Regions from separate parts of the Agrobacterium sp. NPDC089420 genome, predicted to be linked through region 2. Evidence: predicted binding sites of a transcription regulator. Region 2 holds the regulator's gene; the other holds the start of a gene.
The links. Region 2 encodes LexA, which represses DNA repair genes until DNA is damaged. Its sites were predicted from a motif close to TGTTCNNNNTGTGTTCNG; they were not measured.
Positions count from the first base shown of each region.

Region 1: the regulator LexA is predicted to act here: its motif matches at 2,634-2,651, upstream of ACI2KA_RS23960 (fibrinogen-binding protein).

Region 1 covers NZ_JBJDMY010000022.1:34,257-39,115, forward strand. Annotated here, with positions in the region: gene ACI2KA_RS23955 (hypothetical protein) at 1-1,372, opposite strand, end outside; gene ACI2KA_RS23960 (fibrinogen-binding protein) at 1,524-2,483, opposite strand; gene ACI2KA_RS23965 (helix-turn-helix transcriptional regulator) at 3,395-4,165, shown strand; gene ACI2KA_RS23970 (hypothetical protein) at 4,226-4,576, opposite strand.
Region 2 covers NZ_JBJDMY010000005.1:11,635-16,493, reverse strand. Annotated here, with positions in the region: gene ACI2KA_RS09010 (ComEC/Rec2 family competence protein) at 1-890, shown strand, start outside; gene ACI2KA_RS09005 (glutathione S-transferase family protein) at 910-1,587, opposite strand; gene lexA (transcriptional repressor LexA) at 2,001-2,723, opposite strand; gene ACI2KA_RS08995 (TRAP transporter large permease subunit) at 2,961-4,220, opposite strand; gene ACI2KA_RS08990 (TRAP transporter small permease) at 4,217-4,750, opposite strand.

The sequences.
Region 1 (4,859 bases), on a different contig from region 2:
GCGCCCAGTCATTGTCGTAAAGGACGGCGATCTGGCTGATGAGGTTCATGTCCAGCACATTGCCGCCGACGATGATCAGATCGTATTGCATGCCGATGCCGAGGAAATTCGCAATGTTGAGGGCGGCGTTGCCGCCCGTCAGCAGGCTGACACTGGTGCCGGCCGTGGTGATCGTCATTGTGTCATTGTCACTGATGAACTGGTATTGCTCGATCCAGTGCACGAAGGACACGTCACCTTCGAGCACGCTGACGCGCCAGGCGTTAGGAAAGATCGGCGTCTCACCCGTTTCATGGGCGCCCGCCGCATTTTCCGCGCCGGGATAGACGCTGCGCTCAAAGCTGGCGATATTGTAGGCCGCTGTGCCTGCGTGATCTGCGGAGCGCGTGAAGACGGAATCGATCTCGTCCCTGTCGCTGTAAATATAGGCCTGGGTGATGGCGTCGATCTGATGGTAGTTGCCCATGACGGCGGTGACGGAGGCCATGACGCCGGTATTGACGAGAGTGGCGACGTTGGCGACGATATTGCCGCCTGCCGCCACATCGAGGCTGTTGCCGGCGGGGCTGTCCTCATGCAGCGAAACATCGCTTTTTTCAGGTGCTTCCGGCGGCTTGGCGATACCGCGATCGGGCAGGTAATCGTCAAGCATCGGCTTTTCGCTGGCGATCGCGCCATTGATATAGAGGCCGTTGATATCGTTGCCGGCCAGAACGAAATCCTGGTCCGCACCCGTGCCGAGCGAGGTGACGTCATTGTCGCGCGCATGTTCGATATAGTCGTGCGCGGACCTGGCGAGCGCCTGTAGCGCATCGTAGCTGTCGGTCCGCTGGAAACCGGCGAAAGGCGTGAAGACGGACGCTTCATTATAGAACTCGACGGTGCGTTCGGTCACGAAACTGGTGTCACGGGCCACATTGGGGCCGTCCGTCATGTTCAGATAATCGTCGTCCTGAAGAATATTGACCTGGGCGATATGGGCGGCAACGGAGCCGGGGCCGGTATGTATCACCAGTTCGCGCTCGTCCTCGAAGGAGAGGCGGCCGGGAAAACGGAAATGGGCGGCGGAGATATCGACCGGTATCGCATTTGCCAGCTGCTGCATGTCATATTCGACCATGCGGGCGAAATGTGGGTTCAGGTAATCGAAATCGTAGTAACCGGCGCGATATTTGACGCCGGGATCGTAATCCTCAAGCGGCACGGCGTAATTTTTGTCGAGCAGCCTTGCCGCCTCGTCGTCCGGCAGCCGTTCCGGATCGGAATGTGCCTGGCCTTCGCTATAATTGGCTCGCAGCCGCGCTTCCTCGGTTACCGTGTCGAACAGGCCGATGAAATGCGCAATCATGTCCGAAATCTTGTCGATATGCATTGGAGGTCCCTCCCCGATCATTGCGGCAGGGACGGGGAAAGGCGGATGGCACACGTCTTGGAGGCGGTGCTTCGTTTGGCCCAACCCGGTCTTTCAACCGCAAACTGCACCGGCGGATGCCGGTGCAGCTCTTTTCGTCAAGAGGTGGTTGTCAGGAGTGATCCTCACCGACGTCCGAAACATGCGAGTTACCGCCGGTGATCGTGACGTCAACGGCATTGGAGAGCATGTTGGCGCCCTGCACCAGTTCCAGATGGAAGCCGGAATTTGCAAGGATTGCCGATGCATCCGCAGTGCTGGAGCCCGTGGCGTCGTCGCCGGCCTTGAGGTCCCATCCCTTGCCGTCGATGCCTTCGGCGCCATAGGCGTCACCGGCATTGGCGCTCAGGTGGTTTTCCGCACCGCTGTTCTGCATCTTGATATCCCAGGCCTGATCCTGATCCGCCAGGTGGTTGGCCTGCACAAGGCTGAAGCCCGTGTCGTTGCCGTCGCCGTTAAGCGAGCTGTTGAGGATATTGTCGACATCGAGCGTGAAGGAGAAGTCGTCACCGAGGTTGAAGGTGAGGTCGCCGCCGGCGATGCCGAGATTGCCGACATCCTTGACGCCGGTGATGTTGCCGAAGTCGTCATCCGACTTGTAGAAACTGTCAGCGGAGTTGAAGCTGTCGGAGGTCGTCGTGGTCTTGATGGAGGTGTCGTTGTCGGAATAGGAGAACGTCTTGTTGTCCGTGTCCGTGATGGTCTTCACATTGGTATCGTTGTCGCTGTACGACTTGCTTTCATAGCTCCAGTCGTAATCGGTCTTGATATCCGTGTTGGTTTCTGTGCTCGTTTTGACGGTGGTGTCGTTGTCGCTATACGACTTGCTTTCGTAGCTCCAGTCATAATCGTTGTCGCGATTATCGCCATTATTGGCGGAGACATCGATCTTGGCGTCAACATCCACATTGGTGCTGTTGTCGCTATTGTCGTTGTTGCGGTTTTCACCATTTGCGGTGCCGACGTTGCTGTCTTCCACCTTGGCGTCATTGGTCGAGGTGTTGGCGAAACCATCGGCAAGCGCGCCGATCTTGGTGATATCGTCGCCGGCAGGCTGTGGATTGTAACCCATTTCGATTTCCTCCGAAAAAGCTCGGAGCAGCTTTCGAAATCCCTCTCATCTCAAACGGGATTTTTCTCGCGCTTGCTCCGTATGGCCTAAGATTGATGTTTGCAGATGCACTCGGTACGCTTCATCTGCGGTTCGGTAGTGGCCCGTGATCGGGCTCTTTTTGTTCCGCCCTTGCGCGCTACTCGGTAAAATGGCGCACAAATCCGTTCCTCGCTCCAAACGGGAGCGCGGTGGCGTCGTCTTTTTTTGGCTTTCATGTTTCGTGAAAAGGAACCGGCGGTTTCAAACACATCTTAAGGGCCGGAAGTATCTTCCCATCGGCCGCCGTTGAGCGACGGTCAGACTGTGCCGCAGAAAAATTGCGCTTCCTAGATATCAATTCGGGCTAAACATATCGGTGCTTCACCCCGAATATATATGCGGCAGCTGCGGACCGGGCGGGTTTTTACGCCGGTCGAGCACAAATAAAGACGCGCTTTGCCAGGAGGGGGCAGCATTTTCGGGGGGTGTGGTTTATATCGGCGGGAAAAGGCCCTTATCCCGAAAAGAAACAGCCCCGAACTTCTTTCGTCGGCGAGCTATGTAAAGGGATATCAACTAAAAGTTATATTTTACCGGATTGCAAAACCCTAACGAACGCTTTTCCGATGTGTTTGTTTTTGCATTGGTTTCAGGATGAATGATTCTATCGCGCTGTAACCTGTTTTGTATGTCAATTGTAAAAAATAACCCGTTTGGGCCATTTATTTACACAGCTTTTCGTATTAGCCTCCTTAATTAACGGGTAATTAATGATAGTTGACATGGCCTGGAGCGGATAAGAGCCCCTGAATATCAAGGGGAAATATCCGACAGACGACAGAATGCGCAACCAAAAGAAAGTAATGCGTAAGCGCTTGAGGGAGGCGTCAATGTTCATGGGAACGTCAGATTATGCGGCAAAACAAAAAAACGCCGTCGCACCTATAAATGGAACCTTATTGATCATAGCGGATCCGGATCTGTTTTCCGAGTGCCTCACGGAGGCGTTGGGCAAAAAGTTCCCCACATTCGCCGTGGTGAGCATCACCTCGTCTGCGGAGATCGACGACGATTACGGAAATAATGTCCGGCTGGTGCTGCCCTACAGGATCTCGGGCGAGCGTCTGCACGCCGTCCTTTCCGAGGTGCGGGAAAAGCACCCGGATGCGCCGATTGCGCTTGTCGTCGAAACCATCGACAAATTCGAGGAGCCGCTGAAGCGACTGGTGGGCATGCGTGTCATCGACGGCGTGCTGCCGCTCAATCTGCGGCTCGATGTCTTCATGGCCGCCGTCGATCTGCTTATGAAGGGCGGTGAACATTTTCCCGCCGCTCTTCTCGGCAAGCTCACGCCTTATTCGCCATCCGTCAACGGCAAGAGCGTTCAAAACAGCGCCGTGATCGCCAACCGCGCCGATGCCCTTGCCGCCAGCAGGAGCGATGTGGCGGCGTTGACGACGCGCGAGGTGCAAATCCTCGATCTGCTTTGCAAGGGAACGCAAAACAAGATCATCGCTGATCGGCTGCATCTGTCAGAGAATACGGTCAAGGTCCACGTTCGCAACATTTACAAGAAAATGAACGTGCGCAACCGGACGGAAGCGGCCTCCCGCTTCTTCAGCAAGGATGAGGGCGAGGGTTTCTCCGGCTGGAAGAACTAAGCGCCGGGTTGGCCGCGGCCGTGCCAGGCGTCGGTTTCCGCCGGATTGTATGCCGCAGGCTCAGGGCCTCAGGAAGCAGCGGGACTTTTGCCCGAATCCGCTCGGTGAGCAGATATAGGGAGAAGACCCGGAATAGGACTGCCGCGATACGATGGGCGTGTCGGAGGCATCGGCAACAAGCGTAACGGCGGCATTGCCGGTTTTTTGATAGCCGTAGGACGCCTTCGCAGGAGCAACCCGCGTCCTGATCGAGGCCGTGTCGGCCGACACGGTTTTGATGAGAACGGCGTCCTCGACCACTGAACATGAAGCCGTGGCGAATGTGAACGTCACGAGTGCCGCGGCGACAAGCGCGAAACGACAATGGCGGGCGGCTTTGCCGCCCCGGGAATAAGGCATTTCATTCGTCATGTGTGTCCCCTGAAATCGACTTTCTGTCGCATCCCGCCGGGCGGTTCCGTTCCCGGTGGACCGAGCCTTACAAAGCCAGGATAGTCCCGCCTGGTTGAGCGAAGCTTGCGCTAATGCTCAATAAGAAAGGCATAAAGGAGGCGTAGTTAAAAAGTATTAAATCAAGGTGCTATTTCGAGTAAATTCGGGTAATCAATTGTAATATTTTGATAAAATAAAGTTGACCTGTTTTTTGTCGCGCTTATCATGAAAGTTGAAGTTTATCTCTTTGAAATATTAAAAC
Region 2 (4,859 bases):
TCGGGCTCGACGCTCCTTTCCTGAAGATCATGGGATATGGCATGGCGCTCGTCATCGAGGTTGCGCAGGAGGTGGCGTCCTGGGGCGGCAGCGCTGCGACGGGGCGGCCGCATGGCTGGTTCATCGGCCTTGCGTCGGCCGGTTTCCTGCTGCTGACGCTGCTGCGCAGCCGGCTCGCTTTGCTTGGCATTCCGATTCTGCTCTTTGCCTTCGGGCTGTCGGCGACGATGGCCTATCGCGATGTGCCGCACCTGCTCATTCACGAGGATGGCGAACTGGTCGCCCTGCTGGAGGACGGCAAGGCCTATACGACAAGGACGCGGCCGCAGGGTTTCGTTTATGGCCAGTGGCAAAGAGCATTGCTCCTGCCGGAACAGCCCGTGCCGCCGGTGATTGTCGAAACCGGGACGGCGGCAACCCGTGTGGCTTTGACCGCCAGACCGAAACTGACCCCGCAAGAGCTGAGTACCGTCGCCCGGCAGATGACGGCAGCCCTGAAAGATGCGGAACCGGGGGTCTTCACCTGCGCCAAGGACATATGGTGCGTGGCGCGCGCCGGCAGCGGCGAATGGATCGTCGTTCTGGAGGATGGCCGGTTTGCCGGAAAGGCCTGCGACATCGCCGATATCGTCGTCGTTTCGCGCAGAACCTCGTTTTCGCAATGCCGCTCGGGCGCACTGCTGCTCAACCGCGATATTCTGCGGCGCATCGGTTCGGTGGAAATGAGTTTCGCCGGCAGTGAACAGCCCGCCGTGGTCGGACGGCTGCGCGCCGCTATAGCGGGGGTGGACAGGCCTTGGAGCGAACACCGCTATTACGACTGGAAGAGCGGTAGTTTCGAGCACGATGTTCCCGAAAACATCCGGCAGCTGCTGGCGACGTCGCAGTGACGACCGCCAGTGCTGGGTCTCAGGCCTTGAGACGCAGATCCGCGGTCAGTTCGCCAATGCCGCCTATTTCTTCTTCATGGGCGGCATCGCGCCAGATCTCCCGCAATCCGGCCTCATACCATTCGCGCATGGCGGGCAGGGCGAGCAGCCGGTCGCAATAGGCCTTCGCATCCGGTGAAAGATCGGCGCCATAGGTCTGGAAACGGAATGCGACCGGGCAGAAGAAGGCGTCGACCGCGGTGAATTTCTGGCCGGCAAGGTAGGGGCCGCCGAATTGCCTCAGGCCTTCGCTCCACAGCGCGTCGATGCGCCTGATATCGGCGGCAAGTCCGGCATCGCCGGCCTTCGGCTTGACCCGAATACCGACCGACATGGGATAGAGATTGCGCAGCGAGGAAAAGCCGGCATGCATTTCGCTCGCAGCCGACCGCGACCATGCCCGCGCCTGTTTGTCGCTTGCCCAGACGCCCTGATGCCTTTCGGCAAGATATTCGGCGATCGACAGCGATTCCCATATCGTCACGCCCTCATCGACAAGGCATGGCACCTTGCCCGTTGGCGAAAAGCTGGAGAAGGAAACGCCTTCGCCGAACGGAACGAGCTTCTCATCGAAGGCGATACCGAGCGTGCGCATCAAGACCCAGGGCCGCAGCGACCAGGAGGAATAGTTCTTGTTGGCGATATAAAGATCGTACATGGCTTGTCTCCCGGATATCACGCTTATTTCTATACATGTCGAAGCGCTGCGGAATATCGAAAATAATCCATGGCACCCATAAGCGCCTTTGATGAGTGGCGGCGGGTCACGCGATGAGGATGTCGCCGTTCAGTGACGATGTCGCGTTAAGTCCATCCCACGGGCGAAACACCCCGCTACGTTATCGAAACTCCATGCAGATGAGGCACGGGGCGCAACAGGCCGGGCCAAAGCCGCAATATCATATGAAGACCGGAGCCGATGATCAGCGGAACGGAATGCAGCTGCTCCCGGGACGAATGTGTCGGCCCGGAATCGACATAGTCAGCCGAAGTGCAGAATTGCCGCCATCCTCAATGGAGGTCTCCTCACCGGGGCGATGTTCGCGCCGAGACGATGGCGGCCATTAGCGATCAATGGTAACGGCGGATCAGCCCCACCAGCTTGCCCTGGATCTTCACCCGGTCCGGCCCGAAGATGCGGGTCTCATAGGCGGGGTTGGCTGCCTCCAGTGCAATGGAGGCGCCCTTGCGGCGGAAGCGTTTCAGCGTCGCCTCCTCGTCATCCACCAGCGCCACGACGATATCGCCGGGATTGGCAATGTTGCCATTGCGGATAATGACGGTGTCGCCATCGAAAATGCCGGCCTCGATCATCGAATCGCCCTTGACCTCAAGAGCGTAATGTTCGCCGGAACCCAGCATGTCCACAGGCACGGCAACGTCATGCGTATTGTTCTGAATGGCGGAAATCGGCACGCCTGCGGCAATGCGGCCCATGACCGGCACGGTGACCGCCCCGCCGAGATCGTTGGCAGGCGCCTTGGGGGCGGGTGCCGGTTCCGGCGCCTTCGGTTTGCCGAGGCTGCCTTCGATGACGCTCGGCGAAAAACCGCGTTGCGGCCTCGCACCCGGCGCGTAGGCCTCCGGCAGCTTGATGACTTCCAGCGCCCGCGCCCTGTTAGGTAGCCGGCGAATGAAGCCGCGCTCCTCGAGGGCCGTGATCAGCCGGTGGATGCCGGATTTGGAGGCAAGGTCGAGTGCGTCCTTCATTTCATCGAAGGAGGGCGGCACGCCGGACTCTTTCATTCTTTCATGAATGAAGAGAAGCAATTCCTGCTGTTTGCGCGTGAGCATGAGGAAAACACCCTTGAGAATCGTCGTTGAGGTCGCGAAACAAATACAGAACGAACACTATATGTTCCATATGTGTTCCGCAATCCCCTAAAATTTCGTGAAGGTTCCATCTCAGATCGTGATTTCATCGGCGAAGCGGCGGAACGAAGATTTGCCGTATCTTGAAGGATAGATCGTGAACGAAAAACCACCGGCCGGGGCGTTAGCCGATGGTCTCCGGTTCTGCTGCAGGCGAGGTCAGTAGATCGTCAGGGCGGGGATGAAGCTGACGGCGATAAGCAGCAGCATTGCCATGGCAAAGAACGGCCACAACTCCCTGGTCGTCGCGCCGAGCGGCGCTCTGGCGATGGAGGACGAGATGAAGAGCGTGGTGCCGATCGGCGGCGTATAAAGCCCGATGCCGAGATTGATGACCATCATCATGCCGAGCTGCACCCGGTCGAGCCCGATCATGTCCGCCAGCGGCACGAAGATCGGTCCGAGCAGCAGGATCGACGGCGGCAGATCGAGCGGCATGCCGATGATCAGCATCAGGATGTTCATCATGAGAATGATCAGGATCGGGTTCGAGATGTTTTCCGCCACCCAGGTGGCGAAATGCTGGGGCGCCTGATCGAAGGTGAGGACCCAGCCCACCGCGGCGCTGCCCATGATCACCAGCATGACGACGCCGGTTGCCGAACCCGCCTCGACGAAATTGTCGCAGAAACGTTTCCACGTCAGGTCGCGGTAAAAGACGATGCTGAGCACGAGCGAATAAACGACCGAAAGAACGGCCACCTCCGTGGGCGTCGCAAAGCCGAAGCGCAGGCCGAGGATGATGAGTATCGGCAGAAGGATCGCCGGCAGGCTGCGAAATGCCAGAACCGCCAGATCGCGCTTGCGGATGCGTTCATCGCTGACCGCATAACCGCGGCGCACGGCAATCGCCCAGCAGACGATGATGAAGCCGACGGCCATCAGCAGGCCGGGCAAGATTCCGGCAATGAACAGATTGGCGATGCTGACGCCGCTCACCAGCGAATAGAGGATCATCGGGATAGAGGGCGGAATGAGCACGTCGATAACGGCCGAGGTGGCATTGTTCGCCGCGCAGAGAGGCGCGGGATAACCCTGGCGTTTCTGCCATGGAATGAGCACCGAACCCAGTGCGCTGGCATTGGCGACCGCAGAGCCGGAGACGCCGCCAAACACCACCGAAGAGATGACAGTGGTGGAAAGCGGGCCGCCGCGCCAGCGCTGCATGGCTTTGGAGGCGAGTTCCAAAAGCTGGGTTCCGAGTTTGCCGCCCAGCATCAGCGTGCCGGCCAGCATGAAGAACGGCAGCGCCAGCATGGGGAAGGACTGTGTCTGGTCATAGACCTGCTGCGCCACGATGGAAAGCGGCACATAACCGTTCCACAGCACGGCGACGCCTGCCGAAATGATCAGCGCGTAACCGACGGGAACCGCCAGCATCATGAGAATGCAAAATGCAATGATCATCACGATGGTCATAGGGGCATCTCCTCGGTTGCGCCGTGCGGGCGCGCGTGCCAGCCGCCGGACAGAATGCGCAGGCTGGCGGTTGCGGTGGTGATCGAGACCAGTGCCGCGCCGAAGGCGATGGAGTAATAACCGATGCTGTTGGGCAATTGCAGAACCGGGCTTATTTCAGCGCCGGCGATCTCGGCGACGACCAGCGCCTGCTGCGCCAGAACGATGAAACTCGCGACCGTCACGAGATTGGCGAACAGCAGAACGCCGACCTTGCCGCGGTCGTCGAACTTGTCATAGATCCATTCCACCGCCATATGCGCGCCGTTCTGCGCCGCGAGCGTGATGCCGGCGACGATGAACCAGGGAAACAGCATGGTCGGCAGCTCTTCCGCGAAATCCAGACCGCCGGATGTCGAGACGTAACGCACGATGACATTCGTGGTCATGATGGTCGTGAGCAGAATGCCGGACGCCACGATGATGACGCGGCAGAGGATGGCGATGAAACCGTCAACGCGATTGGCGGCGGACAAGGCTCCTTCGAGCATTGGCGCATCTCCTGAAAACTGAAACCGTATGAATGCCGGCGTGAGTGAGGCTCCCGCCGATCCTGTGGTGGGCGCGAGACGACGCCGCCCGGGGCGGAAGCCGGCCGGC